One region of the Rhizobium sp. M1 genome, then DNA from elsewhere that is predicted to be linked to it. Evidence: predicted binding sites of a transcription regulator. Region 1 holds the regulator's gene; each other region holds the start of a gene.
What was found. The regulator LexA, encoded in region 1, represses DNA repair genes until DNA is damaged. The targets are predictions, from matches to a motif close to TGTTCNNNNTGTGTTCNG.
Positions count from the first base shown of each region.

Region 2: the regulator LexA is predicted to act here: its motif matches at 5,373-5,390, upstream of uvrA (excinuclease ABC subunit UvrA).
Region 3: the regulator LexA is predicted to act here: its motif matches at 5,179-5,196, upstream of recA (recombinase RecA).
Region 4: the regulator LexA is predicted to act here: its motif matches at 4,088-4,105, upstream of CO655_RS08895 (DUF5680 domain-containing protein).

Region 1 is NZ_NWSW01000034.1:57,907-65,535, forward strand. Features, by position in the region: gene gltA (citrate synthase) at 1-61, opposite strand, end outside; gene CO655_RS26815 (ComEC/Rec2 family competence protein) at 353-2,785, shown strand; gene lexA (transcriptional repressor LexA) at 2,766-3,485, opposite strand; gene CO655_RS26825 (VOC family protein) at 3,681-4,577, shown strand; gene kdsA (3-deoxy-8-phosphooctulonate synthase) at 4,574-5,419, shown strand; gene eno (phosphopyruvate hydratase) at 5,560-6,834, shown strand; gene CO655_RS26840 (septum formation initiator family protein) at 6,971-7,291, shown strand; gene pdhA (pyruvate dehydrogenase (acetyl-transferring) E1 component subunit alpha) at 7,437-7,629, shown strand, end outside.
Region 2 is NZ_NWSW01000029.1:14,996-22,624, forward strand. Features, by position in the region: gene CO655_RS25185 (NAD(P)H-hydrate dehydratase) at 1-1,032, shown strand, start outside; gene CO655_RS25190 (DUF72 domain-containing protein) at 1,039-1,845, opposite strand; gene CO655_RS25195 (GNAT family N-acetyltransferase) at 1,871-2,332, opposite strand; gene uvrA (excinuclease ABC subunit UvrA) at 2,329-5,250, opposite strand; gene CO655_RS25205 (single-stranded DNA-binding protein) at 5,535-6,050, shown strand; gene CO655_RS25210 (MarC family protein) at 6,144-6,791, opposite strand; gene gyrA (DNA gyrase subunit A) at 7,029-7,629, shown strand, end outside.
Region 3 is NZ_NWSW01000018.1:81,701-89,329, forward strand. Features, by position in the region: gene CO655_RS18700 (PAS domain-containing sensor histidine kinase) at 249-2,852, shown strand; gene CO655_RS18705 (pseudouridine-5'-phosphate glycosidase) at 3,123-4,049, opposite strand; gene CO655_RS18710 (carbohydrate kinase family protein) at 4,138-5,082, opposite strand; gene recA (recombinase RecA) at 5,311-6,399, shown strand; gene alaS (alanine--tRNA ligase) at 6,554-7,629, shown strand, end outside.
Region 4 is NZ_NWSW01000007.1:289,075-296,703, forward strand. Features, by position in the region: gene proS (proline--tRNA ligase) at 1-1,279, shown strand, start outside; gene CO655_RS08885 (lipoprotein-releasing ABC transporter permease subunit) at 1,295-2,599, shown strand; gene CO655_RS08890 (ABC transporter ATP-binding protein) at 2,614-3,297, shown strand; gene CO655_RS08895 (DUF5680 domain-containing protein) at 3,392-3,856, opposite strand; gene dnaE (DNA polymerase III subunit alpha) at 4,341-7,629, shown strand, end outside.

The sequences.
Region 1 (7,629 bases):
TTTTGACGGCGAGGTCGACTGATTTGTCACCGATTTTTATTGTTGCGCTTTGATCCGTCATGCTGATCCTCCGAAATGTCGGTGGCGCCACAAAAGCGCCATAGGGGTTAAGCGTCCTTACCGATAGCTATATGATCGCGAAGCTAATGCCAAGTTACCGTGACGGCATTTTGTGCATTGCGGCATCACCTTTTAGGCACTGCAGCGATGAGCGGCACGCATAGCGGAAACCGATGATTCGACTGGTCTTTTCGCATTTGCGATTTTCGCTCGTATTTCAATCGATTATGCTTGCCGGATTTGCCCGGAGGTTGCATTCTGGGTGCCTGGGCAGGGTAAGTTCGGGCGGCGCATGCAGGAATTGACGACAGTCGAATTGCGGCCGCAAGCGGGCGTCGGTCTTGCCGATCCGGCCGATCTTCCTGCCCCAGCTGTGGTGATGCGGCCGGCGAGAACCCAGTCCGCGATGTCGTTGCGCCACCGGCTGCCGGCGGCAATGAGACAAGCGCTGCGTGCTGGCGGCCGGATGCTGAGCGAGGAGGCCGACCACGGCCGCCTGCTCCTGTTCTCGCCGGTCTTCCTCGGCGCCGGCGCGGCATACTGGTTTCTTGCTGCAACGGATTTTCCGCTCCTTCCATCGTTGCTCTGCCTGTCGGTACTGATGCTTGCGGTGCTCGTCGCCGGTCGCAGCCGGCCCGCCTTGCGGGCAACGCTTATGGCGCTTGCCCTCGTGGTATGCGGCATGCTCTGCGCGCGGCTCGAAAGCTGGCGGGCCTCGACTGTCATACTCGATTCATCCGTGACGACGACGGTGATAGGCCGCGTCGAGCGGCGCGAAGGCGACGATCGTAGGCGGTGGCGTTATGTTCTTGCCGTCACCGGCACCGAGGCGCCACAGGTGAAGCGGCCGCCGAGGCGTATAACCGTGATCGCCCGCGGCGCCGATACGCCTTTCGAGATCGGTGACGTCATCACCGGCCGAGCACGGTTGACGCCGCCGGCGGGGCCGGCGCTTCCCGAGCTCAACGACTTTTCCTTCGGTGCCTATTTCGATGGCATCGGCGCCAACGGCTTCTTCTACGGTGCGCCCGAGAAAGTCGATTCGCGGGCAGGCCCGCAGCCTGCGAGATCGACGTCCGAAGCTCTGCTCGAATGGCTTTACCAGTTGCGCAGCGGCATCGGCGATCGCATACGCTCGATCCTGCCCGGCGACACAGGCGCTTTTGCCGCTGCTCTGGTGACTGACGAGCGGCGCGCCATCTCGAAGGAAACGACGGAGGCGCTGCGCCAGTCCGGCCTTGCGCATATCGTGGCGATCTCGGGCCTCAACATGGCGTTGTCGGCCGGCATCTTCTTCGTCGGTTTCCGGATGCTGCTCAGCCTCGTTCCTGTTGTCGCTCAAGCCTATCCGACAAAGAAGCTCGCCGCGGCCGGCGCGCTCCTCGCCGTCACGGCCTACTTCCTGATCTCAGGATTCGGGGTTTCGGCCGAACGCGCCTTCATCATGATGGCGATCATGCTGATTGCCGTCTTCTTCGATCGGCCGTCGATCAGCCTGCGCAATGTCGTTCTCTCGGCGCTCGTCATCATCGCCATTTCACCCTCCGAAGTCTTGGGTCCGAGCTTCCAGATGTCCTTTGCCGCGACTTTGGCACTGGTATCGGGCTACCAGCTGTGGAAGGACCGGCGCGTCCGGGAAAACCCGTTGCTGAAGCTGCCGGTCCTGCGGCCGGTCGTGGCGGTCGCCGGTTTCCTCGGCGGCGTCTTCCTGACCTCGTTGATCGGTGGCTTTTCCACGGCGCTGTTTTCGATCGAGCATTTTCATCGCCTGACCGCTTATGGCCTGCCGGCAAACCTTGCGACGATGCCGATCATCTCCTTCATCGTCATGCCGGCCGGGCTGCTGGCTATGTTGCTCATGCCGTTCGGTCTGGACGCTCCGCTCTGGAAAGTGGTCGGCTTCGGCCTCGATCTGGTGATTGCGGTCGCCAAGACGGTGTCCGGCTGGGGCGGCGACATCGGCCTCGGCCGCTTGCCCGCCTGGTATTTCGCGGTCGCCGTGGCAGGCTTTCTGCTGCTGACGCTGCTCCGCACCCGGTTGCGCCATGCCGGCACATCGATCCTCGCCGTTTCGACGCTCATCCTGCTGATTCTGCCAGGGTCCCGGCCACCGGATCTGGTGATTTCCGAGGATGGTGGTCTGGTCGCGCTTGTCGCGACGGAGGCCATGGCTTCCAACCGTGAAAACCCGCCGGACTTCATCTTCGACCAGTGGCAAAGAGCGCTGGTCCTGCCGAGGCACCACCCGCCGAAGATGCTGGATGGTCCTGCCATCCCGCCACCGGGTGAGGACCGCCGCGTCAGGCTGTCCCGCGACCAGCAGAATGACGCGAGGGCGGCGATGGCGACCGCCGCAGCCGGCGGTGAGACAAATCGGTTTTCCTGCGTGAAGAAGGCCTGGTGTATAGCCAGGCTCGGCAATGGCCATGTCGTCGCCGTCATCGACAACGCCGCCTATCTCGGCCCGGCCTGCGACGCCGGCGAGATTGTCGTGACCGCGGTGCGCCTGCGTTTCGACCGTTGCCGCTCGGGTGCGACACTCTTCACCGGCGAGACGCTGCGTAGGACCGGTTCCGTCGAACTGCGTTTTGCACAGGAGGGATTCGAGGTCGCAACCGCATTCGATGCTTTGTCGCGTCCATGGATGCGCCATCGAGCCTATGATTGGCGCAAAGACAGTTTTACCGAAACCGGCCCGTCCGCTGTCAGTGATAACGGCGAATGAGGCCGACCAGCTTGCCCTGCACCTTGACCCGGTCGGGCCCGAAGATACGGGTCTCGTAAGCCGGGTTGGCGGCTTCGAGGGCGATCGAGGCACCCTTGCGGCGAAAGCGCTTCAGCGTCGCTTCCTCGTCGTCGACCAGCGCAACGACGATATCGCCGGGACTTGCGGTGCTGCCGTTGCGGATGATCACCGTGTCGCCGTCGAAGATGCCGGCGTCGATCATCGAATCGCCCTTGACCTCCAGCGCATAATGTTCACCCGAGCCGAGCATGTCTGAGGGAACGACGATGTCGTGCGTGTTGTTCTGGATCGCCGAGATCGGAACACCGGCGGCGATCCGGCCCATGACCGGCACGGACACAGTGTTGCCGTTGTCGGCGATCGGCTTTGCGGCAGGGGGGGCGGCGACCGGCTGGGGCTTGCCGAGGCTGCCTTCGATAACGCTCGGTGAAAAACCGCGGCGCGGCTGAAGACTGGGGCTATAGGCCTCCGGCAGCTTGATCACTTCCAGGGCCCGGGCCCGGTTCGGTAGGCGGCGAATGAAACCACGTTCCTCCAGCGCCGTGATCAGTCGATGAATGCCGGATTTCGAGGCGAGATCCAGGGCATCCTTCATCTCGTCGAAAGAGGGCGGAACGCCGGATTCCTTCATGCGCTCATGAATGAAAAGGAGAAGCTCCTGTTGTTTGCGCGTGAGCATCGACGTCAGACCCCGTGATTGAAACAAATCCAGAACAGACACTATATGTTCCATATGTGTTCCGCAAGTAGCTAAATTTCCGTAAAACTTCGCGCCAACTCGTCGAGATTTTTATTTTCATTCGCCGGATTGGCGCACATGTCTTGCATTGAGGGTGGTGCTGTCGCACATCTCTGGCGTGTCAGGAGGGATATCATGATCGCACATTCCGCCAAACCGCACCCGCTGGATCATGTCGTGCTGCCCGTCGTCAATATCGACCTGGCGCGCGAAAGGCTCGGCAAGCTCGGCTTTACCGTCGCCGCCGATGCGCGCCATCCGTTCGGAACGGAAAATGCCTGCGTCTTTTTCGCCGACAAGACCTATATCGAGCCGCTCGGCGTGGCGAGTGTCGAGGAGAGCGAGACAGCGGCCCGCCACGGCAATGTCTTCATCGCCCGCAATCGCGCCTTCCGCTTCCGCTGCGGCGAGGAGGGACTTTCGGCGTTGGCCTTCCTCACCGAGGATGCCGGCCTCGATCATCGGCGATTCGTGGGTAGCGGCGCGAGTGCCGGCGAGATGTTGCAGTTCAGCCGGCCGATGCGGATGCCGGACGGTTCGGAAAGCGTCGGCAGCTTCAAACTGGCCTTTTCAGGAGATCTGCGCGCGCCCGACTTCTTTCTCTTCACCTGTCAGCGCATCAATTCGTTCCCGGCCGGTCGTGCCGCTCTGGAGACGCATGCCAATGGCGTGACCGGCATTGCCGAGATCGCCCTTTGTTCGCCGGAGCCGGCTGCATTTGCCGCCTTCGTTGGTCTTGCGGTCGGGCAGACGGTGGTGGAGAAAACCGGTTTCGGCATGAAGATCGCGGCATCCAATGCCAAGATCAGCCTGATGACGCCGGAAGGGCTGGAGGCCTATTTCGAGCTTGTCGTTTCCGCCGCCGATCGTGGCCTGCGCGGTCAGGCAATCCTCTTCACCGTCACCGATCTTGCCGTGACAGAAGCGCATTTGGCTGCTAACGGAGTGACATACACACGCAAGAACAATCGCATTCTGGTGAAGCCCACGCCCGGGCAGGGCGCGCTTTTTGCCTTCGAGGAACCACGATGAGCACTGATACCAATTCCGAGGTCAAGATCGGCGAAGGCGAAGGCCAGGTCACCTTTTCCAATACCGGGCGCCTGTCGCTGATTGCCGGCCCCTGCCAGATGGAGAGCCGTGACCACGCCTTCATGGTCGCCGGTACGCTGAAGGAGCTCTGCGCAAAGCTCGGTATCGGCCTCGTCTACAAGAGTTCCTTCGACAAGGCGAACCGCACCTCGCTCTCGGCAGAGCGCGGCATCGGGCTTGAAAAGGGCATGGAGGTCTTCGCCGACCTGAAGAAGGAATTCGGCTTTCCCGTCCTGACCGACGTTCACACCGCCGAGCAATGCGCCGAGGTGGCGGAGGTGATCGACGTTCTGCAGATCCCCGCCTTCCTCTGCCGCCAGACCGATCTTCTGATCGCCGCTGCCCGGACCGGCCGCGTCGTCAACGTCAAGAAAGGCCAGTTCCTCGCCCCCTGGGATATGAAGAACGTCCTGAAGAAGCTCAATGCCAGCGGCAATCCGAACGTGCTGCTGTGCGAGCGCGGCGCTTCCTTCGGCTACAATACGCTGGTTTCCGACATGCGCTCGCTGCCGATCATGGCGGCGATGGGCGCGCCCGTCATTTTCGATGCGACCCATTCCGTCGCCCAGCCGGGCGGGCAGGGCGAATCCTCGGGCGGTCAGCGCGAATTCGTTGAAACGCTGGCGCGCGCAGCCGTGGCGACGGGAATTGCCGGCGTCTTCCTCGAAACCCACCAGGACCCTGACAACGCGCCGTCCGACGGCCCGAACATGGTTTATCTCAAGGACATGCCGCGCTTGCTTGAGAAGCTGCTTGCCTTCGACGCGGTCGCCAAGGCTTGATGTTCAACAGGCTGACATGATCGTGGTTTAGGCCACGTCAGAACGCTGCCTCGCAGGCGGGAATTGCGGCATTGTAATTTGCCCGCCTTCGATTATGACAGGCTTCGAACGATTGATCACCCACCGAGCAGGAAGAACCCATGACTGCAATCACCGATATCATCGCCCGCGAGATTCTCGATAGCCGTGGCAATCCCACCGTCGAAGTCGACGTCTACCTCGAAGACGGCAGCATGGGCCGCGCGGCCGTTCCCTCTGGCGCCTCGACGGGTGCCCATGAGGCGGTCGAGCTGCGCGACGGCGGCAAGCGCTACCTCGGCAAGGGCGTCGAAAAGGCGGTCGAGGCCGCCAACACCGAGATCTTCGACGCCATCGGCGGTATCGACGCCGAAAACCAGATCCAGATCGACAACATCATGATCGAACTGGACGGCACCCCGAACAAGTCGCGTCTCGGCGCCAACGCCATCCTCGGCGTGTCGCTCGCCGTCGCCAAGGCTGCCGCCCAGGCCTCCGGCCTGCCGCTCTATCGTTATGTCGGCGGCGCTTCGGCGAGCCTGCTGCCGGTGCCGATGATGAACATCATCAACGGCGGCGCTCATGCCGACAATCCGATCGACTTCCAGGAATTCATGATCCTGCCGGTCGGCGCCGATACGATCGCCGAAGCCGTGCGCATGGGTTCGGAAGTCTTCCACACGCTACGCAAGGAGCTTGCCGCCCAGGGCCACAACACCAATGTCGGCGATGAAGGCGGTTTCGCACCGGGTCTGAAGAGCGCTTCGGAAGCCCTCGACTTCATCGTCAAGTCGGTTGAGAAAGCCGGCTACAAGCCGGGTGAGGACATTTACCTCGGCCTCGACTGCGCCTCGACCGAATTCTTCAAGGACGGCAAATACGTTCTCGAAGGTGAAGGCCGCACGCTCGAATCGGGCGCCATGGCCGAATATCTGGCCGAGCTCGCCGGCAAATACCCGATCATCTCGATCGAGGACGGCATGGCCGAAGACGACTGGGATGGCTGGAAGGCGCTGACCGACCTGATCGGCAATAAGACGCAGCTCGTCGGCGACGATCTCTTCGTCACCAACTCCGCCCGCCTTCGCGACGGCATTCGCATGGGTGTCGCCAACTCGATCCTCGTCAAGGTCAACCAGATCGGTTCGCTGACGGAAACCCTCGACGCGGTCAATACGGCGCACAAGGCGGCCTACACCGCCGTCATGTCCCATCGCTCCGGCGAAACCGAGGATTCGACCATTGCCGATCTCGCGGTTGCCACCAACTGCGGCCAGATCAAGACGGGTTCGCTGTCGCGTTCCGACCGCCTTGCCAAATACAATCAGCTGATCCGCATCGAGGAAGGCCTCGGCCCGCAGGCGCAGTATGCCGGCCGCTCGATCATCCGCGGCTGATCGAATCTGAACGTCAATGGCTTAACCCGCGCCCTCCCGGCGCGGGTTTTTTATTGCTCATATTTACGGTCAACGAACGGTTAATCTCTGCGCGTTATGCTGAACGAATTGGTAATGCGTTCAAGAGCATACGTGTATGTGGACAAAGCATCATAAGAAGAGAAAATTCGGCCGGTTCGTCATCCCGGCCATGACGGTCGCCTTCCTCTCCTATTTCGGTTATCATTGCGTTCACGGCGATTACGGCCTGCGGGCGACGGAGACGTTCGAGCGTCAGCGTGTCGCGCGCGAAAAAGAGCTTGCGGTGTTGAAGGCGAAGCGCGAACATCTGGAAAGCCAGGTCGCGCTCCTCAGTGACGGTTCGCTCGACAAGGACATGTTGGACGAAAAGGCGCGATATCAGCTGAATATGTCGCGCGCGGACGAGATCGTCATATTCAACCACTACTCCAATTAACCGGAATTCGGTTAATTCTTATTTCTGCTTTATTTCCAATAGTTTAGTGCCGAATATGAGCCATGCAATTATGGCATTGCTGTGGTCAAATTTCTTCCCTATGGTACGCGCCACCGAGAAACGACAAACCCATAGGGAGGGTTGAATGGCGCCGCGAAAGACCGCGACCGTTTCCAGCCGCAAAACTGCAGCAAAACCAGCAGCCAAAGCATCGAATGGAGGCCCGGTAGCCGACTTCGATCGGGATGAGGAACTCAAGGCCTATCGCGAGATGCTTTTGATCCGCCGCTTCGAGGAGAAGGCCGGTCAGCTTTACGGCATGGGCTTCATCGGCGGCT
Region 2 (7,629 bases), on a different contig from region 1:
GCCGATATCCCCGTGCTTGCGATCGACCTGCCCTCCGGCGTCGACGGCCGCACCGGCAAGGTGCTGGGCGCGGCCTTCCGCGCGCGCAACACCATCACCTTCATGACGCGCAAGCCCGGCCATCTGCTGATGCCGGGCAGGGAGCTATGCGGCGAGCTGGCGGTCTTCGATATCGGCATTCCCGCCCGCATCATCAGGGCCGAGGCAGGCGGTCTCATCGCCGAGAACACGCCGGATGCCTGGAAGGCCGTACTGCCGCCGGAGCAGTTGGAGACGCATAAATACAAGCGCGGCCATCTGGTCGTCTTCTCAGGCGAGGCCGACAAGACGGGTGCCGCGCGCATGTCGGCGGCCTCCGGCCTGAAGGCCGGCGCCGGGCTGGTAACGATTGCAGCGCCCCTTGCAGCAATGGCCGCCAATGCCGCGCATCTCACAGCCGTGATGCTGCATGCGATCGACGATGCCGCCGAACTCGAAGACTGGCTCTCGGACCGGCGGCTGCAGACCTTCGTCCTCGGTCCCGGTTTCGGCATCGGCGCCCGAGCGCGCGCCTTCGTCTCGACGCTTACCGAACGCCGGCTGGTGCTCGATGCCGACGGCATCTCCTCATTCAAGGACGATCCGCAACGGCTTTTCGATCTTTTCCGAGGCGAGCCGCGCCTGGTGCTGACGCCGCATGAGGGCGAATTTTCGCGCCTGTTTCCCGATATCGGCGGCGACGATGCGCTGGGCAAGGTCGACAAGGCGCTCGCCGCCGCCCGCCGCGCCAATGCCGCGATCGTCTATAAAGGCGCCGATACCACCATCGCCTCGCCGGACGGCCGCGCGCTCATCAATACCAATGCGCCGGCCTGGCTTGCGACCGCCGGGTCCGGCGATGTGCTCGCCGGCATCATCGGCGGATTGCTCGCCCAGGGCCTGCCGGCCTTCGAGGCGGCGGCCGCCGGCGTCTGGCTGCATGGAGAGGCCGCCCGCCGCGCCGGCAAAGGGCTGACGGCGGAGGATCTCGCAGCGGCGGTACTGCCGTTGTAGCTCAATCTATTTCTCGAGCAATTTCTGTAGGGCGATCGCCCCATGCGGCGCATTCACCTTGCCCTCATGGATCATGAAGGCGAAGACGTCGCGCGGCTCGACCTTGACCGTGCGGCCTTTATCGATCAGCGGCAGATCGTCGGGTACCTTGCCTTCCGCCCAGGTCGCGAGCCGGTCCGCCCAGGCCTTCAAGTCCTTGTCGGGATAGCAGGTCGCAATATCGTCCGATCCCTTCTGCAGTCTGGCATAGACGAAATCGGCCGTGACGTCGGCGATCATCGGATATTCGAAATGTTCGGCGCAGACCGGTGCCACGCCGTATTTGGCAAGCAGGGCGACGAATTCCGGCACCTTGAAGGAATCGTGCCGGACCTCGACAACGTGGCGAAGCGAAAGCCCGTCCTGTTTTGCCGGCAGCAGCTTCAGGAAGGCCTCGAAATCTTCCGGATCGAACTTCTTCGTCGGCGCGAATTGCCAGAGCAGCGGCCCGAGATGATCGCCGAGCTCACCGATTCCAGATGACAGGAACCGCTCCATCGATTCCCCGGCCTCGGCGAGCACCCGCCGATTGGTGACGAACCGCGTCGCCTTCAGCGAAAAGATAAAACCGTCGGGCACGTCGGCTGCCCATTTGGCAAAGACGGCCGGCTTCTGGGTGCTGTAATAGGTGCCATTGACCTCGATGACCTTCAGCTGGCGGCTGGCATAATGCAGCTCGTCCTTCTGCTTGAGATCATCGGGAAAGAAATGCCCGCGCCAGGGCTCGAAGGTCCAGCCGCCGATGCCGGTGCGGATAATGCCGGATTTCGTCATGTCGTCCTCCCCTTTTGGCAGCCACTCAGGCCGCATAAATCTCTTTCGTCATGTCGACGAGGGACCATCCTGGCCGATACGGGTTCGGCCGGCGACCCGTTTCCTGAAATCCGAAGGCGCGATAAAGCGCTATATTCCGTTCCATCCGAGCATTGGTATAGAGCCGGATCTCTGGCAGTGCCCATTCCCGCGCCTTGCCCTCCAGCCATTCGAGCATCGCCAGCCCGTGGCCGGCACGCTGAAAGGCCGGCGAGACCGCGATGCTGAACAGCATGAGGTGATCCGAATGTCGCTCGACGACCGTGAGCCCTGCGATTTCGCCGCCGATATCGCGCAGCCACACCTCGCCGCGTTCGATCCGTGGCGTGTAGTCTTCCGTCACCGGGATCGGTGGCGAGCCGAAGAGTTCGGTATAGGGCAGATAGGCGGCTGCCGTCAGCGTCGTGATCGTTTGGAGATCGTCACGTGACGCCAGCCTCATCGTCATTCCGCCGCAGCCGCCCTCTTGGCCGGCCGCCGTTCCAGCAATTCCTTGAGGAAGTGTCCGGTATAGGAACGCTTCTCCTTGACGATTGCTTCGGGGGTGCCGGTTGCGACGATTTCGCCGCCGCCATCGCCGCCCTCGGGGCCGAAATCGAGCACCCAGTCGGCCGTCTTGATGACTTCGAGATTGTGCTCGATCACCACAACCGAATTGCCCTGATTGACCAGCTCGTGCAGCATTTCGAGCAGCTTGGCGACGTCGTGGAAATGCAGTCCGGTCGTTGGTTCGTCGAGAATATAGAGCGTACGCCCGGTCGAGCGCTTCGACAGCTCCTTGGCAAGCTTGACGCGCTGCGCCTCGCCGCCGGAAAGCGTGTTGGCCTGCTGGCCGACCTTGATATAACCGAGGCCGACATCCTTCAGCGATTGCAGCTTGTCACGCACCGCCGGCACTGCCGCGAAGAAATCGACGCCTTCCTCTACCGTCATGTCGAGCACGTCGGCGATCGACTTCTGCTTGAAGGTGACGTCGAGCGTCTCTCTGTTGTAGCGCTTGCCGTGGCAGACGTCGCAGGTGACGTAGACGTCGGGCAGGAAGTGCATCTCGATCTTGATGACGCCGTCGCCCTGGCAGGCTTCGCAGCGTCCGCCCTTGACGTTGAAGGAGAAGCGGCCCGGCTGATAGCCGCGCGCCTTGGCTTCCGGCAGGCCGGCGAACCAGTCGCGGATCGGCGTGAAGGCGCCGGTATAGGTCGCCGGGTTCGAGCGCGGCGTGCGGCCGATCGGCGACTGGTCGATGTCGATCACCTTGTCGATATGCTCGAAGCCGTCGATCCGGTCATGATCGGCGGGGATTTCGCGCGCACCCATGACGCGGCGCGCCGCCGATTTATACAGCGTCTCGATCAGGAAGGTGGACTTGCCGCCGCCGGAGACCCCGGTCACCGCTGTGAAGACGCCGAGCGGGATCGCGGCCGTGACATTCTTCAAATTGTTGCCGCGCGCGCCGACGACTTTGATCTCGCGGCCTTTCTTCGGCTTGCGGCGCTCGTCTGGAACCGGCACGCCGAGTTCGCCCGAGAGATATTTGCCGGTCAGCGACTTCGGGTTGTCCATGATATCCTGCGGCGTGCCATGGGCGATGACCTGGCCGCCATGGATGCCGGCCGCCGGGCCGATGTCGACGACGTCGTCAGCCGTCAGGATCGCATCCTCGTCATGCTCGACGACGATGACCGTATTGCCGATGTCACGCAGGTGCTTCAGCGTGTCGAGCAATCGGGCATTGTCGCGCTGATGCAGGCCGATCGACGGCTCGTCGAGCACGTAAAGCACGCCCGTCAAGCCCGAGCCGATCTGCGATGCGAGGCGAATGCGCTGGCTCTCTCCGCCCGACAGCGTGCCTGAGTTGCGCGACAGGCTGAGATATTCCAGGCCGACATCGTTGAGGAAGCGCAGCCGGTCGCGGATTTCCTTGAGGATGCGCACGGCGATCTCGTTCTGCTTGGCGTTGAAGCTGGCCGGCAGCGTCTCGAACCAGTCGCGGGCGATGCGGATCGACATCTCGGTGACTTCGCCGATATGCAGCCTGTTGATCTTCACGGCGAGCGCTTCGGGTTTCAGGCGATAGCCGTTGCAGGAAGGGCAGGGGGCGGCCGACATGAAACGCTCGATATCTTCGCGCGCCCAGGCGGAATCCGTCTCCTTCCAGCGGCGCTCGAGATTGGTGATGATGCCCTCGAAGTTCTTGTGGGTCGTATAGGAGCGCGCGCCGTCGGCGTAGTGGAATTCGATCTTGTCGTCGGTGCCGTTGAGAATGACGTTCTTGACCTCGTCGGAAAGATCGTTCCAGCGGGTGCCGAGCTTGAAGCCGTAATGTTTGCCGAGCGCTTCCAGCGTCTGGTTGTAGTAAGGCGAGGTCGACTTGGCCCAGGGCGCGATCGCCCCGTCGCGCAGTGTCCGCTCTGGCTCGGGCACGATCAGGTCGGGGTCGATCTTCTGCTGGGCGCCGAGGCCGTCGCAGGTCGGGCAGGCGCCGAAGGGATTGTTGAAGGAAAACAGCCGGGGTTCGATCTCCGGGATGGTGAAGCCCGAGACCGGGCAGGCGAACTTCTCCGAAAACAGCACGCGCTCATGCGTTTCGTTCAGTGACTTGTTGGCCGAGCCGCCGGCCGAGGTCTCTTCCGGCGGCAGCGGCTTGTCGGCGAATTCGGCGACTGCCAGCCCGTCCGCGAGCTTCAGGCAGGTCTCCAGGCTGTCGGCCAGGCGCGCCGAGACATCGGAGCGCACGACGATGCGGTCGACCACGACGTCGATGTCGTGCTTGTATTTCTTGTCGAGAACCGGCGCCTCGGCGATCTCGTAGAACTGGCCGTCCACCTTGACGCGCTGGAAGCCCTTCTTCATCAGCTCCGCCAGTTCCTTCTTGTATTCGCCCTTGCGCCCGCGCACGAGCGGGGCGAGAATATAAAGACGGGTGCCTTCGCCGAAAGCGAGGATGCGATCGACCATCTGGCTGACCGTCTGGCTTTCGATCGGCAGGCCCGTCGCCGGCGAATAGGGAACGCCGACACGGGCAAAGAGCAGGCGCATATAGTCATAGATCTCGGTGACGGTGCCGACCGTCGAGCGCGGGTTGCGCGAGGTGGTCTTCTGCTCGATCGAAATGGCCGGCGACAGCCCGTCGATCTGGTCGACATCGGGCTTCTGCATCATTTCGAGGAACTGCCGGGCATAGGCCGAAAGGCTCTCGACATAACGCCGCTGGCCCTCGGCGTAGATCGTGTCGAAGGCGAGCGAGGATTTGCCCGAGCCCGAAAGACCGGTCATGACGATCAGCTTGTTGCGCGGCAGATCGAGATCGATGCTCTTCAGATTGTGCTCGCGCGCGCCGCGGATGGAGATCGTCTTCAGTTCGCTCATCGTCTCTGCTTTGGTTTTCTGGATAACAGCCCTTATTTAGTGATGCCGGCGGGCGAGTCGAGGCTGAATATCCGGGAAGGTTCAAGGTTTTCGATTCTGTTGACAGGATCATACGGATAAACTAGAACAAATAAAGAACAAAATTCCTGATGAATGCATGCGGCTTTCTGATGGATAAACATGTGGATTAAATGCCGCCCATGCGCATCGGCGGTCCGTGATGGTTTAAGGTGCGCCGATCGATTGAAACGCCGCCGGGCAGGGCGGCAGGCAGGGTGAGAAGCATGGCTGGTAGCGTGAACAAGGTAATTCTGGTTGGAAACGTGGGTGCAGACCCCGAAATCCGCCGGACTCAGGATGGCCGGCCGATCGCCAATCTCCGTATTGCGACCTCGGAGACCTGGCGTGACCGCAATTCCGGCGAACGCCGGGAAAAGACCGAATGGCACACTGTCGTCGTCTTCAACGAAGGCCTCTGCAAGGTCGTCGAGCAATATGTGAAGAAGGGCGCCAAGCTCTATATCGAAGGTCAGCTGCAGACCCGCAAATGGCAGGATCAGCAGGGCCAGGACCGCTATTCGACGGAAGTGGTGCTGCAGGGCTTCAGCTCGACGCTGACCATGCTCGACGGCCGCGGCGACGGCGGCGGCGCGAGCTCCGGCTTCGGCGGCGGCCGCGGCAGTAGCGGTGGCGGCAACGATTACGGCGACGACTACGGCGCGCCTGCTCCCTCCTCATCGCCGAGCCGCGGCGGTGGCGGCAATTTCTCGCGGGATTTGGACGACGACATCCCGTTCTGATCGACCGTTCCTGGCTTTATGAATTATTTGAGAGCATGACGTCCATGACGGCGTCATGCTCTTTTCCTTGGTCTCGCGGTAGATGCCGCCGTTTCAATGCGGCGTCGCGCTGATCAGATTGAGTGCCGCCTTCGCGCCGTCGACGACGAATTGCACCGCCAGGGCGGCGAGGATGACGCCGAGCAGCCGCGTCAGGATCGCCCGGCCGGTGACGCCGAGGAAACGGTCGAGCCTTTCGGCGATCAGCAGCATCAGGAAGGTCAGCAGCAGATTGGCGGCGATGACGGCGATCAGCTGGGCTTTTTCAACCGAGGTCGGCAGCGTGCCGGCAAGTAGGATCGTCGCCGAGATCGCACCGGGACCGGCGATCAGGGGCAGGGCGAGGGGAAAGACCGCGATATTCTCGATGTGATCCTTGGTGACGGCGGCCTCGGAGGCCTTCTCCTTGCGCTCCTGCCGCCGCTCGAACACCATTTCGAAGGCGATCCAGAAGAGCAGCAGGCCGCCGGCGATGCGGAAGGCGCCGATCGAGATGCCGAGCACGCCGAGCACGCCGGCGCCGAACAAGGCGAAGACCGCGAGGATGATGAAGGCGATGGTCGAACCGCGTAGCGCCACCTGCGTGCGCTCGGCGCGGCTCATGCCCGTCGTCAGCCCGAGAAAGATCGGTGCGAGGCCTGGCGGATCGATGGTGACGAGAAGCGTCGTGAAGGCGTTGATCAATTGGTCGGCGCTTGCCATCGTCTCTCCGAAAGCCCATATGGGTGCGTGATTTTGTGCGATTGTGAAGCGGGGATTTGGATTTGGCAAATATGCTGCGGCGGCCCGCGGCGGATTTGTCCGGTCCGATCGCACAAGTCCCGTGCTTTACCCTTTTTCGGCCGCAAAAGCCTGTTCAAAACGCGCTCGGAAATTGGCGCGGGAACAGGCTTTCCGCTATAAATCTTCAAGTGATTCTAGAAGAGATCGTGATCTGTTTTGACTGAGCAAACACCCCCCGGCGGCGGGAAGCTCCCGCCAGGCATCGAGCCCATCTCCATCATGGAGGAAATGCAGCGGTCGTATCTCGATTACGCCATGAGCGTCATCGTCAGCCGCGCGCTGCCCGACGTGCGCGACGGCCTGAAGCCCGTGCACCGGCGCATCCTCTACGGCATGTCCGAGCTCGGCATCGACTGGAACAAGAAATACGTCAAATGCGCCCGCGTCACCGGTGACGTGATGGGTAAATACCATCCGCACGGCAATGCCGCGATCTATGATGCGCTCGCCCGCATGGCGCAGCCCTGGTCGCTGCGGCTGCCGCTGATCGACGGTCAGGGCAATTTCGGCTCCGTCGACGGCGATCCGCCGGCGGCCGAACGCTACACCGAATGCCGGCTCGAAAAGGCGGCCCATTCGCTGCTCGACGATCTCGATAAGGAAACCGTGGACTTCCGCGACAACTACGACGGCACGCTCTCCGAGCCGGTCGTGGTTCCCGCGAAATTCCCGAACCTGCTCGTCAACGGCGCCGGCGGCATCGCCGTCGGCATGGCAACCAATATTCCGCCGCACAATCTTTCCGAAGTGATCGACG
Region 3 (7,629 bases), on a different contig from region 1:
GACGACTTTTCCGTTCCTTAAACAAGGGCCGAAGGTCCTGTCCAGTGACGCACGGAGGCGATTTCGTATTGTGCCGGATGACGGCTGCCGGCTTGCGCGAGGCAGATGGCGCTCTAGCCTGTGAATTCAAGCAGTCTTGCCGGTGACCGGTGTTTTTGCCGGCGTGGCAAATTGCTAAGAAGGAAAGAGTGCCTGATTCCTGCTTCGTGTTCGTGCTATGAAATGGGAAGGGCTTATGCGAGGAATACATGACGAAACCGCGTCAGGCCGACGACTATAACGCACCGCTTGTGGATCGTGGGGGGCGTTCTGGCACGGTTTTGCGCATCCTTCTGTTGGCGCTCGTGCTGATCGCGGCAGCCGGCGCCTTCGTCGTCTTCAAAAGATCACTCGACAACGAGATGGTGCTCGGCGGCCTCGGCGTGCTTGCCATGGTCGGCATCTTCTTCCTGGTGTCCTCGGTTATCGGCTTCATCGAGGTGATGCCGCAGCACCAGTCCGACAGCCTGGCGCGCGCCTTTCTCAACAGCCATCCGGACGGCACGCTGATCACCGACGACAAGGGACGGATCATCTATGCCAACGCTGCCTACGGCGCGCTGACCGGCGCGCGCAAAGCGACCGAGGTGCAGACGCTCGAAACGCTGCTGTCGCGCCATCGCGAGTCCAACGAGGCGCTCTACCGGCTGGTCAATGGTCTGCGCGAGGGCAAGGAGGGCCGTGAGGAGTTCCGTCTGCTGCGCGCCGTCGGCCCCGGCTCCAACAGCTCGGGCGCGCATTGGTACCGGCTGAAGGCGCGGCTGCTGCATCAGGAGGATAATGGCGGCAAGCCGCTGCAGATCTGGCAGATCACCGACATCACCGCCGAACGCGACGATCAGGAGCGATTCTTCAAGGAGCTGCAGAACGCGATCGACTATCTCGATCACGCACCCGCCGGCTTCTTCTCCGCCGGCCGGAAGGGCGAAATCTTCTACCTGAATGCCACGCTTGCCGAGTGGCTGGGCCTCGACCTGACCAAGTTCCTGCCGGGCTCGATGTCGATCGGCGACCTGGTGGCGGGCGAGGGGCTGGCGCTGATCCAGTCGGTGCAGGCCGAACCAGGCCTGAAGAAGACCGTGACGCTCGATCTCGATTTGCGCAAGACCAACGGCCAGAGCCTGCCGGTGCAGATCATCCACAGCGTCACCTCGATGCGCGACGGGGCGCCCGGCGAAAGCCGGACGATCGTGCTGGCGCGCGAAAAGAGCAGCGAGAGCGGCCAATCCGCTTCGGCCGCCGCCATGCGCTTCACGCGCTTCTTCAACAACACGCCGATGGCGATCGCCTCGGTCGATGGCGAAGGGCGCATTCTGCGCACCAATGCGCCGTTCCTGAAGCTGTTTTCCGGCGTCGTGTCGCGCGACGATCTCGAGAAATCACCCTCTCTCGAAACCATCGTGCAGGAGAGCGACCGGCCGCAGCTGGCCGCGGCGCTGGCGGCGGCGAAGGACCGGCAGGGCGACATCGCGCCGCTCGACACCCGCACGCCGACCGACGAGGCGCGCTATTTCCGCTTCTATGTCAATGCTGTCATCGACCAGAGCGACGAGGCGCCGGAGGAAGCGGCGATCGTCTATGCCGTCGAGGTGACCGAGCAGAAGGCGCTGGAAGCGCAGATGGCGCAGACGCAGAAGATGAACGCTGTCGGAACGCTCGCCGGCGGCATCGCGCATGACTTCAACAATGTGCTGACGGCGATCCTGCTGTCGTCCGACCATCTGCTGCTGCAGGCGCGGCCCTCCGATGCGAGTTTCGCCGACCTGATGGAGATCAAGCGCAACGCCAACCGCGCCGCGGTGCTGGTGCGCCAGCTGCTTGCCTTCTCGCGCAAGCAAACGATGCGGCCCTCGGTGCTGAACCTGACGGATGTCGTCGGCGACCTGCGCATGCTGGTCGACCGGCTGCTCTCCGGCACCAACGTCAAGCTCGACGTGCAATATGGCCGGGATCTCTGGCCCGTCAAAACCGACCTGTCGCAGTTCGAGCAGGTGCTGATCAATCTCTGCGTCAATGCGCGCGATGCGATGCCGGAAGGCGGCACGCTGACGCTGCGCACCCGCAATCTGACGGCTGCCGAGGTCTCCGCCTTCAACTATTCCTACATGCCCGCCGAGGACATGGTGCTGGTCGAGGTCACCGATACCGGCACCGGCATTGCGCCTGAGATCATGGACAAGATCTTCGAACCCTTCTTCACCACCAAGGATGTCGGCAAAGGCACCGGGCTTGGTCTTGCCATGGTCTATGGCATCGTCAAGCAATCGGGCGGCTACATCCAGCCGGAATCCGAAGTCGGCAAAGGCACGACCTTCCGCGTCTTCCTGCCGCGCCATATCCCCGAGCCGGCGGTTGCCGCCGAAGCCGGCGCGATCGACAGCGCCATTGCCGCAGTCGGCACGCCTCCCGAGGCGCCTGCTGCGCAGCAGCCCGAGGACCTGACAGGCTCTGCCGTCGTCCTGCTCGTCGAAGACGAGGAGGCGGTGCGCCGGGGCGGCAAGCGGATGCTGGAAACGCGCGGCTACACCGTGCATGAGGCGGGCTCGGGCGTCGAGGCGCTGAGCATCATGGAAGAGCTTGAGGGCAAGGTCGACATCGTCGTTTCCGACGTCGTCATGCCTGAAATGGACGGCCCGACGCTGCTGCGTGAGCTGCGCAAGAACTATCCAGACCTGAAATTCATCTTCGTCTCCGGCTATGCCGAGGACGCCTTTGCCCGCAACCTGCCGCCGGATGCGAAATTCGGGTTCCTGCCGAAGCCGTTTTCGCTGAAGCAGCTGGCTGTGGTGGTCAAGGAGACGCTGGATAGTTAGCGGTTACGGCTTCGTGGTTTCCGGATAGGGCGTTCGACGTGGCACCCCCCTCTGTCCTGCCGGACATCTCCCCCCCATAAGGGGGGAGATTGACGCTCGGCTTGACCTTCGCACGTCGCTAACGTTGTGCAGTTTGCAATGTTCATTATTCGTGCGGCCGGCGCTCCCGCCCAATCTCCCCACCGGTGGGGGAGATGCCCGGCAGGGCAGAGGGGGTGATCCACGGCAATCCGGCAAAGACTGGGCGGAAACAACCTGCCCCATCCCCCCTTACTCCCCGAGCGCCACGGCAATCTCTGCCGCCAGCCGCGCATTGTTTTCAACAAGCGCAATATTCGTCTTCAGACTCTGGCCGTCCGTCAGGTCGAAGATGGTCGAGAGCAGATAGGGCGTCACCGCCTTGCCGGTCACTTCGTCGCGTTCAGCGCTGTCGAGCGCGCGCTCGATATAGATCTCCATCTCTTCGCGCGGGATCTCGTCGGCCTCGGGCACCGGATTGGCGATCAGCATGCCGCCATTGATGCCGAGCTGTTCGCGCACCGTCTGGAAGTTGGCGATTGCCGCCGGGCTGTTCAGTGACAGCGGGCTGCGAAGCCCCGAGGAGCGCGACCAGAAGGCGGGGAATTCTTCGCTCTCATAGGTGACGACGGGCACGCCGCGGGTTTCCAGCACTTCCAGCGTTTTCGGAATGTCGAGAATTGCCTTGGCGCCGGCGCAGACGACGATGACGCCGGTGCGGGCCAGTTCCTCGAGATCGGCCGAAATATCGAAGCTTTCCTCGGCGCCACGGTGCACGCCGCCGATGCCGCCTGTGGCAAAGACGCGGATGCCAGCGCGCGCCGCCGCGATCATCGTCGCCGCGACGGTGGTGGCGCCGGTGCGGCGCTCGGCGATCGCAAAGGCGAGATCGGCGCGCGACACCTTCATCACGTCGGTCGCCTTGGCGAGCTGCTCCAGTTCGCCGGCTTCAAGGCCGATATGCAGCGTGCCGTGAATGACGGCGATCGTTGCCGGCACGGCACCCTGTTCGCGAATGATGGCCTCGACGCTGCGGGCCATCTCGATATTGCCGGGATAGGGCATGCCGTGGGTGATGATGGTCGATTCCAGCGCCACCAGCGGCGCGCCGCGCTGCTTGGCGCTGGCGACCTCCTTCGAATAGGCGATCGGCAGAAGAGGGGAGATGGGCTGGGTCATGATCTTGTCCTGTCGTCGATGGAGCATGATGCCCAATGTGTCGGCGGTTTTGCGACGACATCATGCTCGACTATTTCATTTGGCCGCTTCAATGCAGAATTCTGATCTGGGGAACAAGGGCAAGCGCCTTATTCAGCAGATCCGGCGTCAGATTTTCGTTGACGGCATGCGGCGACTGCACAGTCAGCGCTGCGGCCGCGGTGCCGTGGCGGATAGCTTCCTCGAGCGGCAGGCCTCGCATCAAGGCGGCGAGCGTGCCGGCGGCAAGGGAATCGCCGGCGCCGGTGACATCGGCGAGGGTCTCGGCGATCGGCGGCTGCAACGTCACGGCGCGGCCGTCGCAAAACGCGACCAGCTCGCGCTGGCCGCGGGTGACGACGGCGCGTCGGATGCCGATCTCGTTCAGAAGCGGCGGCCAGCCGTCGGCGTCTTCCGGCCGTTCACCGACAAGGGCTGCGGCTTCGGCTTCGTTCAGGAACAGGTAGTCGATATCCGCGATGCAGGATTTCAGCCTGACGACCTTGGCCGGCGAAATGGCGATCGCCGCGACGGGTTTGGCCAGCGACCGTGCCTTGGCGACGATTGCAACGATCGTTTCTTCCGGCAGATTGGCATCGAAAAGGATGAGATCATGCGCGGCGAAGGCTTCGCGCACCCAGCGAATGGAAAGACGCCGCGGCACGAAGAAGCGGTAGAGATCCATGTCGGCAAGGGCAATCACCAGGTTGCCGTCCCTCTCTATGATCGCGGTGTAGCTCGGTGTCTTGCGGTCGAGGAAAACGAAGGGCCGGTCGTCGATGCCGGCGAAATCGGCGGCTTCGCCGACCATCTCGCCGATGGGATCGCCGCCGCGCGGCGAAATCATCGTCACCTGAAAACCGAGCCTTGCAAGGTTGCGCGCCGCATTGAAGCCGCCGCCGCCCGGCTCCTCGAACCAGGTGCCGGGATTGCTGGCGCCCGGTGCCGTTTCCCCGGAAATGCGGCCGCGCCGGTCGATATGGGCGCCGCCGAGAACAAGAATCTTTTTCTTCATTTCAATCGCCTTCCGATGCCCGACTAGCGAATCGAGACGGTGCCTCCTGTCGCGGCAACGCCGGCGCATCCGGCCTAAGCCGTTGCTTTGCATCGATAAAACAAATATAGAACACAGGCTGTTTTACCTTTTTCTTTCAATCATTTGATCGCCTATTGCGAGAGTGGAACAAATGGGGTACAAACTCGACATTGCTTGGGCGGCTTCAATAACCTAAAGGTGGATCAGATGTCTCAGAATTCATTGCGGCTGGTAGAGGACAAATCGGTGGACAAAAGCAAGGCGCTTGAAGCGGCACTCTCACAGATAGAGCGGTCGTTCGGCAAGGGCTCGATCATGAAACTCGGTTCCAACGAGAACGTCATCGAAATCGAGACGATTTCGACGGGTTCGCTTGGGCTCGATATCGCGCTTGGCGTCGGCGGCCTGCCGAAGGGCCGCATCATCGAAATCTACGGGCCGGAAAGCTCGGGCAAGACGACGCTTGCGCTGCAGACCATCGCGGAATCGCAAAAGAAGGGCGGCATCTGCGCCTTTGTCGACGCCGAACATGCGCTCGATCCCGTCTATGCCCGCAAGCTTGGCGTCGATCTCCAAAACCTTCTGATCTCGCAGCCCGATACCGGCGAGCAGGCGCTTGAGATCACCGATACGCTGGTGCGCTCCGGGGCCGTCGACGTTCTGGTCGTCGACTCGGTCGCCGCACTGACGCCGCGCGCCGAAATCGAAGGCGAAATGGGCGACAGCCTTCCCGGCCTGCAGGCACGCCTGATGAGCCAGGCGCTGCGCAAGCTCACTGCCTCGATCTCCAAGTCGAATACCATGGTGATCTTCATCAATCAGATCCGCATGAAGATCGGCGTCATGTTCGGTTCGCCGGAAACGACGACGGGCGGCAATGCGCTGAAATTCTATGCCTCCGTGCGCCTTGACATCCGCCGCATCGGCTCGGTCAAGGAGCGCGAAGAGGTGGTCGGCAACCAGACCCGCGTCAAGGTCGTCAAGAACAAGATGGCGCCTCCCTTCAAGCAGGTCGAATTCGACATCATGTATGGCGAAGGCGTATCGAAGACCGGCGAACTCGTCGATCTCGGCGTCAAAGCCGGGATCGTGGAAAAGTCGGGCGCCTGGTTCTCCTATAACAGCCAGCGTCTCGGCCAGGGCCGCGAAAACGCCAAGACCTTCTTGCGCGACAATCCGGATCTCGCCCGCGAGATCGAACTGGCGCTGCGCCAGAATGCCGGTCTCATCGCCGACCGCTTCCTGCAGAACGGCGGACCGGATGCGGATGACGGCGATGCCGCCGCGGACATGTAAGTCTCGCGCCTGACTCTTATCGGATATCTCCGCCGGCCGCATTCCTGATGAGAATGCGGCCGGTTTTGTTTGTCGGCTGGACAGTGGCGGAGGCGAACGTTAAAAGCCGATGGATTTGTATTTATCTGCCTCCGGCAGCATTGAAGGGCATAAAATGAGCGGCGTGAACGATATCCGGTCGACCTTTCTCGACTATTTCAAGAAGAACGGCCACGAGATCGTTTCGTCGAGCCCGCTGGTGCCGCGCAACGACCCGACGCTGATGTTCACCAATGCCGGCATGGTGCAGTTCAAGAACGTTTTCACCGGCCTGGAAAAGCGTCCTTATACGACGGCCACGACGTCGCAGAAATGCGTGCGCGCCGGCGGCAAGCATAACGACCTCGACAATGTCGGCTATACCGCGCGCCACCTGACCTTCTTCGAAATGCTCGGCAACTTCTCATTTGGGGACTATTTCAAGGAGAATGCGATCGAGCTTGCCTGGAAGCTCGTGACCGAAGGTTTCGGCCTGCCGAAGCATCGCCTGCTGGTAACCGTCTATTCCGAAGATGAGGAGGCCGCGGCGCTGTGGAAGAAGATCGCCGGTTTTTCCGACGACAAGATCATCCGCATCCCGACCTCCGACAATTTCTGGCAGATGGGCGATACCGGCCCCTGCGGCCCATGCTCTGAAATCTTCATCGACCAAGGCGAGAACGTCTGGGGCGGCCCTCCAGGCTCGGCCGAGGAAGATGGCGACCGGTTCCTGGAGTTCTGGAACCTCGTCTTCATGCAGTTCGAGCAGACCGAGCCCGGCGTTCGCAACCCGCTGCCGCGTCCGTCGATCGATACTGGCATGGGCCTGGAGCGCATGGCCTGTATTCTCCAGGGCGTTCAGAGCGTGTTCGACACCGATCTCTTCCGGACACTGATCGGCGCCATCGAAGACACGATGGGCGTCAAGGCGGAAGGTAGCGCCAGCCATCGGGTCATCGCCGACCACCTGCGCTCCTCGGCCTTCCTGATCGCCGACGGCGTGCTGCCGTCGAATGAGGGCCGCGGTTATGTGCTGCGCCGCATCATGCGCCGCGCCATGCGCCATGCGCAGCTGCTCGGCGCCAAGGAGCCGCTGATGTACAAGCTGCTGCCAACGCTGGTGCAGCAGATGGGCCGCGCCTATCCGGAACTGGTACGCGCCGAGGCGCTGATCTCGGAGACGCTGAAGCTTGAGGAAAACCGCTTCCGCAA
Region 4 (7,629 bases), on a different contig from region 1:
CAAGGAGGCGGAAATCGTCTCCCACCGGTTGATGCTGCGCGCCGGCATGATCCGCCAGCAGTCGCAGGGCATCTATTCCTGGCTGCCGCTCGGCAAGCGCGTGCTCGACAAGGTCAACGCCATTATCCGCGAGGAGCAGAACCGTGCCGGCGCCATCGAGCTTTCGATGCCGACCCTGCAATCGGCCGAACTCTGGCAGGAAAGCGGCCGTTACGATGCTTACGGCAAGGAGATGCTGCGCATCAAGGACCGTCAGGATCGGCCGATGCTCTACGGCCCCACAAACGAGGAGATGGTGACGGATATTTTCCGTTCCTCCGTCAAGTCCTACAAGGACCTGCCGCTCAATCTCTATCACATCCAGCTGAAGTTCCGTGACGAGATCCGCCCGCGCTTCGGCACCATGCGCTCGCGCGAGTTCATGATGAAGGACGCTTATTCCTTCGATCTGACCCGCGAAGGGGCCGAGCATTCCTATAACAAGATGTTCGCCGCCTATCTCAGAACCTTCGATCGGCTCGGCCTGCGCGCCATTCCGATGCGTGCCGACACCGGCCCGATCGGCGGCAATCTCAGCCATGAATTCATCATCCTCGCCGATACCGGCGAATCCGAGGTCTTCTGCCACAAGGACTTCGTCGGCTTCGATATTCCTGGTGACAGCACCGATTTCGACAGCGTCGAGGGTCTGAAGGCGATCTTCGACAAGTGGACCTCGCTCTATGCGGCGACCTCGGAAATGCACGACGAGGCGGCTTTCAACGCCGTTCCGGAAGGCGAGCGTCTTTCGGCGCGCGGCATCGAGGTCGGTCACATCTTCTATTTCGGCACGAAATATTCCGAGTCGATGGGCGCGAAAGTGCAGGGGCCCGATGGCAAGGAACACTTTGTTCACATGGGTTCCTACGGTATCGGCCCGACGCGCCTTGTTCCCGCCATCATCGAAGCATCGCATGACGACAACGGAATCATCTGGCCGGCTTCGGTCGCGCCCTTCGATGTCGTGGTGATCAACATGAAGTCGGGCGATCAGGCCTGCGACGATACTTGCGAGCTGATCTACGCCGCGCTCACCAAGGCCGGCAAGGATGTGCTCTACGACGATACCGACGACCGGGCCGGCACGAAATTCGCAACCGCCGACCTGATCGGCGTACCCGTCCAGATCATCGCCGGCCCGCGCGCGGTCGCGAACGGCGAGGTCGAAGTGAAGGACCGCAAGACCGGCGCCCGCGAAACGATGACGATCGAAGCGGCGATCAACAGGTTCGTGGCTTAAGGAAACGGAGGCGAAATGGCAGAGGCAGCAGTGGACCGGAGTTCAACATCCGGCTTGGGTCCGGCTGGCAAGCCATTTTCCACCTTCGAACGCCTCGTGGCCTGGCGCTATCTGCGCGCCCGGCGCAAGGAAGCCTTCATCTCGGTCATCGCCGGCTTCTCCTTCGTCGGCATCATGCTCGGCGTCGCGACGCTGATCATCGTCATGGCGGTGATGAACGGCTTCCGCACCGAGCTCGTCTCGCGCATCCTCGGCATCAACGGCCACATGATCGTCCAGCCGGTCGATGGTCCCTTCACCGATTATCCCGACCTTGCCAGCAGGCTCGCCGCCGTGCCCGGCGTCAAGATGGCGCTGCCTTTGGTGGAGGGGCAGGTGCTTGCTTCCGCCCAGGCCGGCGGCAGCACCGGCGCCCTGGTGCGCGGCGCCCGCGCCGAAGACCTGACCAAGCTCAAGACGATCTCCGACAACATCAAATCCGGCGACATGGTGGGCTATGCCTCCGGCGAGGGCGTGCTGATCGGCACCCGCATGGCCGACCAGCTGGGTCTGCGCGTCGGCGACCTCATCACGCTGACCTCGCCGGAAGGTGACGTCACGCCGATGGGCGTCAACCCGCGCGTCAAATCCTACAAGATCTCCGGGCTGTTCGAGATCGGCATGTCGGAATATGATTCCTCGATCATCTTCATGCCGCTCGAGGAAGCGCAGCTCTATTTCAATGCGGCGGGGCTCGTGCAGTCGATCGAGCTCTTCGTCGATCATCCCGATGATATCGACGCTCTGCGGCCGAAGGTGGAAGAGGCGGCCGGTCGCCAGATCAACCTGACCGACTGGCGCCAGCGCAATCAGACCTTCTTCTCGGCGCTGCAGGTCGAGCGCAACGTCATGTTCATGATCCTGACGCTGATCGTGCTGGTGGCGGCGCTGAACATCATCTCCGGCCTCATCATGCTGGTGAAGGACAAGGGCAGCGATATCGCCATTCTGCGCACGATGGGCGCCAGCGCCGGCGCCATCATGCGCATCTTCTTCATGACCGGGGCGGCGATCGGTATCGTCGGCACCATCGCCGGCGTGCTGCTCGGCGTCCTCGTCTGCGTCAACATCGAATCCATCCGCCAGTTCTTCTCCTGGATCTCAGGCACCGTGATCTTCAATCCGCAGGTCTATTTCCTCAGCCAGCTGCCGGCCGAGATGGATCTCAGCGAAACGATTTCGGTCGTGGTCATGGCGCTCAGCCTCTCCTTCATCGCCACCATCTTCCCGGCATGGCGCGCCTCCAGGCTCGATCCGGTGCAGGCCCTGCGCTACGAATAAGGAATGCCGCATTCATGAATCGCAACGTCGTCCTCAAGCTTACCGGCGTCGAGCGCCATTACGGGCAGGGCGATACGCTGCTCTCGATCCTGAAGGGTGCGGATTTCTCGCTGTCGAAAGGCGAGATCGTCGCCCTTGTCGCGCCCTCGGGCACGGGCAAGTCGACGCTACTGCATGTCGCCGGTCTGCTCGAGCATCCCGACGGCGGCGAAGTCACCATCAACGGCCATGCCTGTGACGGGCTGAGCGACGAGAAGCGCACGGCGATCCGTCGCCGCGAGATCGGCTTCGTCTATCAGTTCCATCACCTCCTGCCGGAATTTTCGGCGCTCGAAAACATCATGATGCCACAGCTGATCGCCGGCCTGTCCTGGAAGGAGGCCGGAGAGCGGGCCGGCCAGCTTCTCGACTATATGCGCATCGGCCATCGCGGCTCGCACCGTCCGGCCGAACTGTCAGGTGGCGAGCAGCAGCGCGTTGCGATCGCCCGCGCCGTCGCCAATGCGCCGACCCTGCTTCTGGCCGACGAGCCGACCGGTAATCTCGACCCGGAAACAGCAAGCTACGTCTTCGACGCGCTGGAGGCTCTGGTGCGCCAGTCCGGCCTCGCGGCCCTGATCGCCACGCACAACCACGAACTCGCCCGCCGCATGGATCGGCGCGTGACGATCTCCGACGGCAAGGTCGTCGATTTCTGATCGATGTCGCCCGGACGTGCGCAGCGATTCCGGGATACGGACGAAGAGATGACGCGTCTGGCGGCAGGTTCGAATCGACCCGCCTCCGGATCCGTCAGGGGATGATCAGGCCGCCGCGATAGTCGAGCGCGTAAGCCTTGCGTCCGTCGACCACGATGCATTCATGACCGCTGAACCGTTCACAGCCGCCTTCGCTGCGATCGACATAGCGGCCGAACGGATGGTCGAATTCCATTCCGCCGAGAAAGCGGCCCTGCCGGTACATGGCAGAAAGCGCCGCCTTGATCACAGTTCCCGCTGCGCTGGCATCGATGAGATCGGGCGCAATGACCCAGCCGAAATAATTCATCGCCCAGATCGGCTCGTCGGCAAACCACACCACCTCCTGTCCGGCGAAGTCGGTGCCGCCGAAATAGCTGTCGAGATAGCGCCAGTCGCCGCGCTCATAGCCGATATCGTGAGACCCCGGCCGGCAGGGCGGGCGCGGCACGCCGCCGCCGACATAGCTGGCAGCTTTGGCTTCGACGACGAATTCGTTCAGCATCGCTGTCTCGGGCATAGGGTCCTCCTGACTCATTAGTTGGGATATAGCAGGATGTGCAGAACATAAACAGAACAAATGCGGGGGAGCCTTTGTCGTCGGCGGGATGTGTCCACGTTCTTTGCGGCACCGGGGCCGGCGAGGCCGCGGCTCGGCATCTCAAGCCCGTCGCCGAAGCTTTCACCGAATCGTTGCGTCGCCGGGGTGTTTTTCAAACGCAAGCAGGAAGGAAAAGATTCCTGTTGACATCGGAACATAGATCGAACAAATTGAAAACATAACGAGTAAAGGAGAGCCAAATGACTGACATGATCCGTGATATCGCAGCATTCACCTCCATCGCAATGTTCGTTGCCAGCTTCTCGCTCATCGTCATCGCGATCTAAAGTTTTCAGGGGACTGCATGGCCATCATGTGGTTCGAACACGGGACTTCTTCTGGACATCATTGCCCTCCATGCCGACAATGCGTCTGATTCATTCGGTGATTGGGAAGGCATGTCATGGCGGATACGGTAAAGGCTTCGACGGGTGAGGTGATCGGCGACACGCCGGGCTTCATTCACCTGAGAGTCCATTCCGCCTATTCGCTTCTCGAAGGCGCGCTGCCGCTGAAGAAGATTCTCTACAAGGCGGCCGGAGACAATCAGCCGGCCATCGCCATTACCGACACCAACAATCTGTTCGTCGCCCTCGAATTCTCGCAGAAGGCAATGGACGACGGGCTGCAGCCGATCATCGGCTGCCAGGTCTCGATCGACATGGAAGACGGGCTGGAGACCGAAAAACGCGGCGGCCAGCAGGCATTGGTCAAGCTGCCGTCGATCGTTCTTCTCGCAGCGACGGAGGCCGGTTACGAAAGGCTGGTCGACCTCATCAGCCGCGCCTATCTCGGCGGTGAAGGCAATCAGGCCGTCCATGTCCGATCCTCCTGGCTGGAGGAGGCGGGCACGGAAGGGCTGATCGCCTTGACCGGCGCCCTGACGGGGCCGGTCGACGGAGCGATCAGGGAGGGCCATTCCGCCCAGGCCGAAGCGCGGCTGCTCATGCTCAAGCGTCTCTTCGGCGACCGGCTCTATGTCGAGCTGCAGCGGCATGGCACCTACGACAAGCGGCACGAGCAGAAGATCATCGGGCTCGCCTATGCCCACGATCTGCCGCTGGTCGCGACCAACGAGGCCTTCTTTCCGACACGCGACGATTACGACGCCCATGATGCGCTGATGGCCGTTGCCCATAATGCCATCGTTTCCGACGACAGCCGCTTTCGCCTGACGCCGGATCACTACCTGAAGAGCCGCGCCGAAATGGCCAAGCTCTTTGCCGATTTGCCGGAAGCGCTGGAGAACACGATCGAGATCGCCAAGCGCTGCTCCTTCGTATTGAAGACGCGCAAACCGATCCTGCCGCGCTTCACGGGTGCGACCGACGACGCCGAGGAGGCCGAACGCGCCGAGGCGGGTGAATTGCGCCGCCAGGCGGTCGAAGGGCTGGACATGCGGCTTTCGACCCTCGGCATGTCGCCGGGTTATGAGGAAAAGGATTATCGCGAGCGGCTGGAATTCGAGCTCAGCGTCATCGAACGCATGCGCTTTCCCGGCTACTTCCTGATCGTTGCCGACTTCATCAAATGGGCCAAGCAGCATGACATTCCGGTTGGTCCCGGCCGCGGTTCGGGCGCCGGTTCGCTGGTCGCCTACGCGCTGACGATCACCGACGTCGATCCCTTGCGGTTTTCGCTGCTGTTCGAACGCTTCCTCAATCCGGAACGCGTGTCGATGCCGGACTTCGACATCGACTTCTGCCAGGACCGCCGCGAAGAGGTGATCCGATACGTCCAGGCCAAGTACGGCCGCGAACAGGTGGCCCAGATCATCACCTTCGGTTCGCTGCAGGCGCGCGCAGCGCTGCGCGACGTCGGCCGCGTGCTGGAGATGCCCTACGGCCAGGTCGACAAGATCTGCAAACTCGTGCCGAACAATCCGGCCAATCCGACGCCGCTCTCCAAGGCGATCGAGGAGGAGCCGAAGCTGCAGGAGGAGGCAGCCAAGGAGCCGGTGGTCGCGCGCCTGCTCGATATCGCTCAGAAGATCGAGGGGCTTTACCGCCATGCCTCGACCCATGCCGCCGGTATCGTCATCGGCGACCGGCCGTTGTCCAAGCTGGTGCCGATGTATCGCGATCCGCGCTCCGACATGCCGGTCACCCAGTTCAACATGAAATGGGTGGAGCAGGCGGGCCTGGTCAAATTCGACTTCCTCGGCCTGAAGACGCTGACCGTCCTGAAGGTCGCCGTCGATTTCGTCGCCAAGCGCGGCATCAGTGTCGACCTTGCGGCCATTCCCCTGGACGACAAGAAGACCTACGAGATGCTGTCACGCGGCGAGACGGTCGGCGTGTTCCAGGTGGAAAGTGCCGGCATGCGCAAGGCGCTGATCGGCATGAGGCCGGACTGCATCGAGGACATCATCGCGCTGGTGGCGCTCTATCGTCCGGGCCCGATGGAGAACATCCCGACCTACAACGCCCGCAAGCACGGTGACGAAGAGCTGGAATCGATCCATCCGATGATCGACCACCTGCTCAAGGAAACTCAAGGGGTTATCGTCTATCAGGAACAGGTGATGCAGATCGCCCAGGTCCTGTCCGGTTATTCGCTCGGAGAAGCCGATCTTTTGCGCCGCGCCATGGGTAAGAAGATCAAGGCCGAGATGGACCAGCAGCGCGAACGCTTCGTCGATGGCGCCGTCAAGAATGGCGTATCGAAGCCGCAAGCCGACAATATCTTCGAACTGCTGGCGAAGTTCGCCAATTACGGCTTCAACAAGTCGCATGCCGCCGCCTATGCCATCGTCTCCTACCAGACGGCCTATATGAAAGCGCATTATCCGGTCGAATTCCTCGCCGCCTCGATGACGCTCGACATGTCCAACACCGAAAAGGTCAACGATTTCCGCCAGGACGCCAAGCGCCTCGGCATCGAGGTGATCGCCCCGTCGGTGCAGACTTCCTTCCGCCAGTTCGAAACCGGCGACAACCGCATCTATTATGCGCTCGCCGCTCTCAAGGGCGTCGGCGAATCCGCCGTCGACCATATCGTCGAGGTGCGCGGCGACAAGCCCTTTGCCGGCATCGAGGATTTCTGCCTGCGCATCGATCCGCGCCAGGTCAACCGCCGCGTGCTGGAAAGCCTGATCTTTGCCGGTGCCTTCGACTGCTTCGGCACCGACCGCGCCCAGCTTTCAGCCGGGCTCGACCGTATCCTTGGTTATGCCCAGCGGGCGCAGGAAAACAAGTTGAGCGGTCAGTCGGATATTTTCGGCAGCACCCTGACGTCGGGGCCTGAGAAGATTGCCCTGCCGCCGTTTTCGCCCTGGCTTGCCTCGGAGCGGCTGCTGAAAGAATTCCAGGTGCTGGGTTTCTATCTCACCGCCCACCCGCTCGATTCCTACAGTAATATCCTGCAGAAGATGCGGGTGCAGACCTTCGCCGAATTTTCCGCAGCGATCAAACAGGGCGCGTCCAATGCGCGCCTTGCCGGCACCGTCATCTCCAAGCAGGAGCGCAAGACCCGCACCGGCAACAAGATGGGCATCATCGTCTTTTCGGATTCGTCGGGCCAGTTCGAAGCCGTGCTGTTTTCGGAAATGCTGAACCAGTACCGCGACATGTTGGAGTCCGGAAAATCCTTCCTGCTGACCGCGACCGGCGAGGAGCGGCCGGAGGGCATCGGTCTGCGCATCCAGACGATCCAGTCGCTGGAGGAAAAGTCGCTGCAGATGCAGAAGGCGC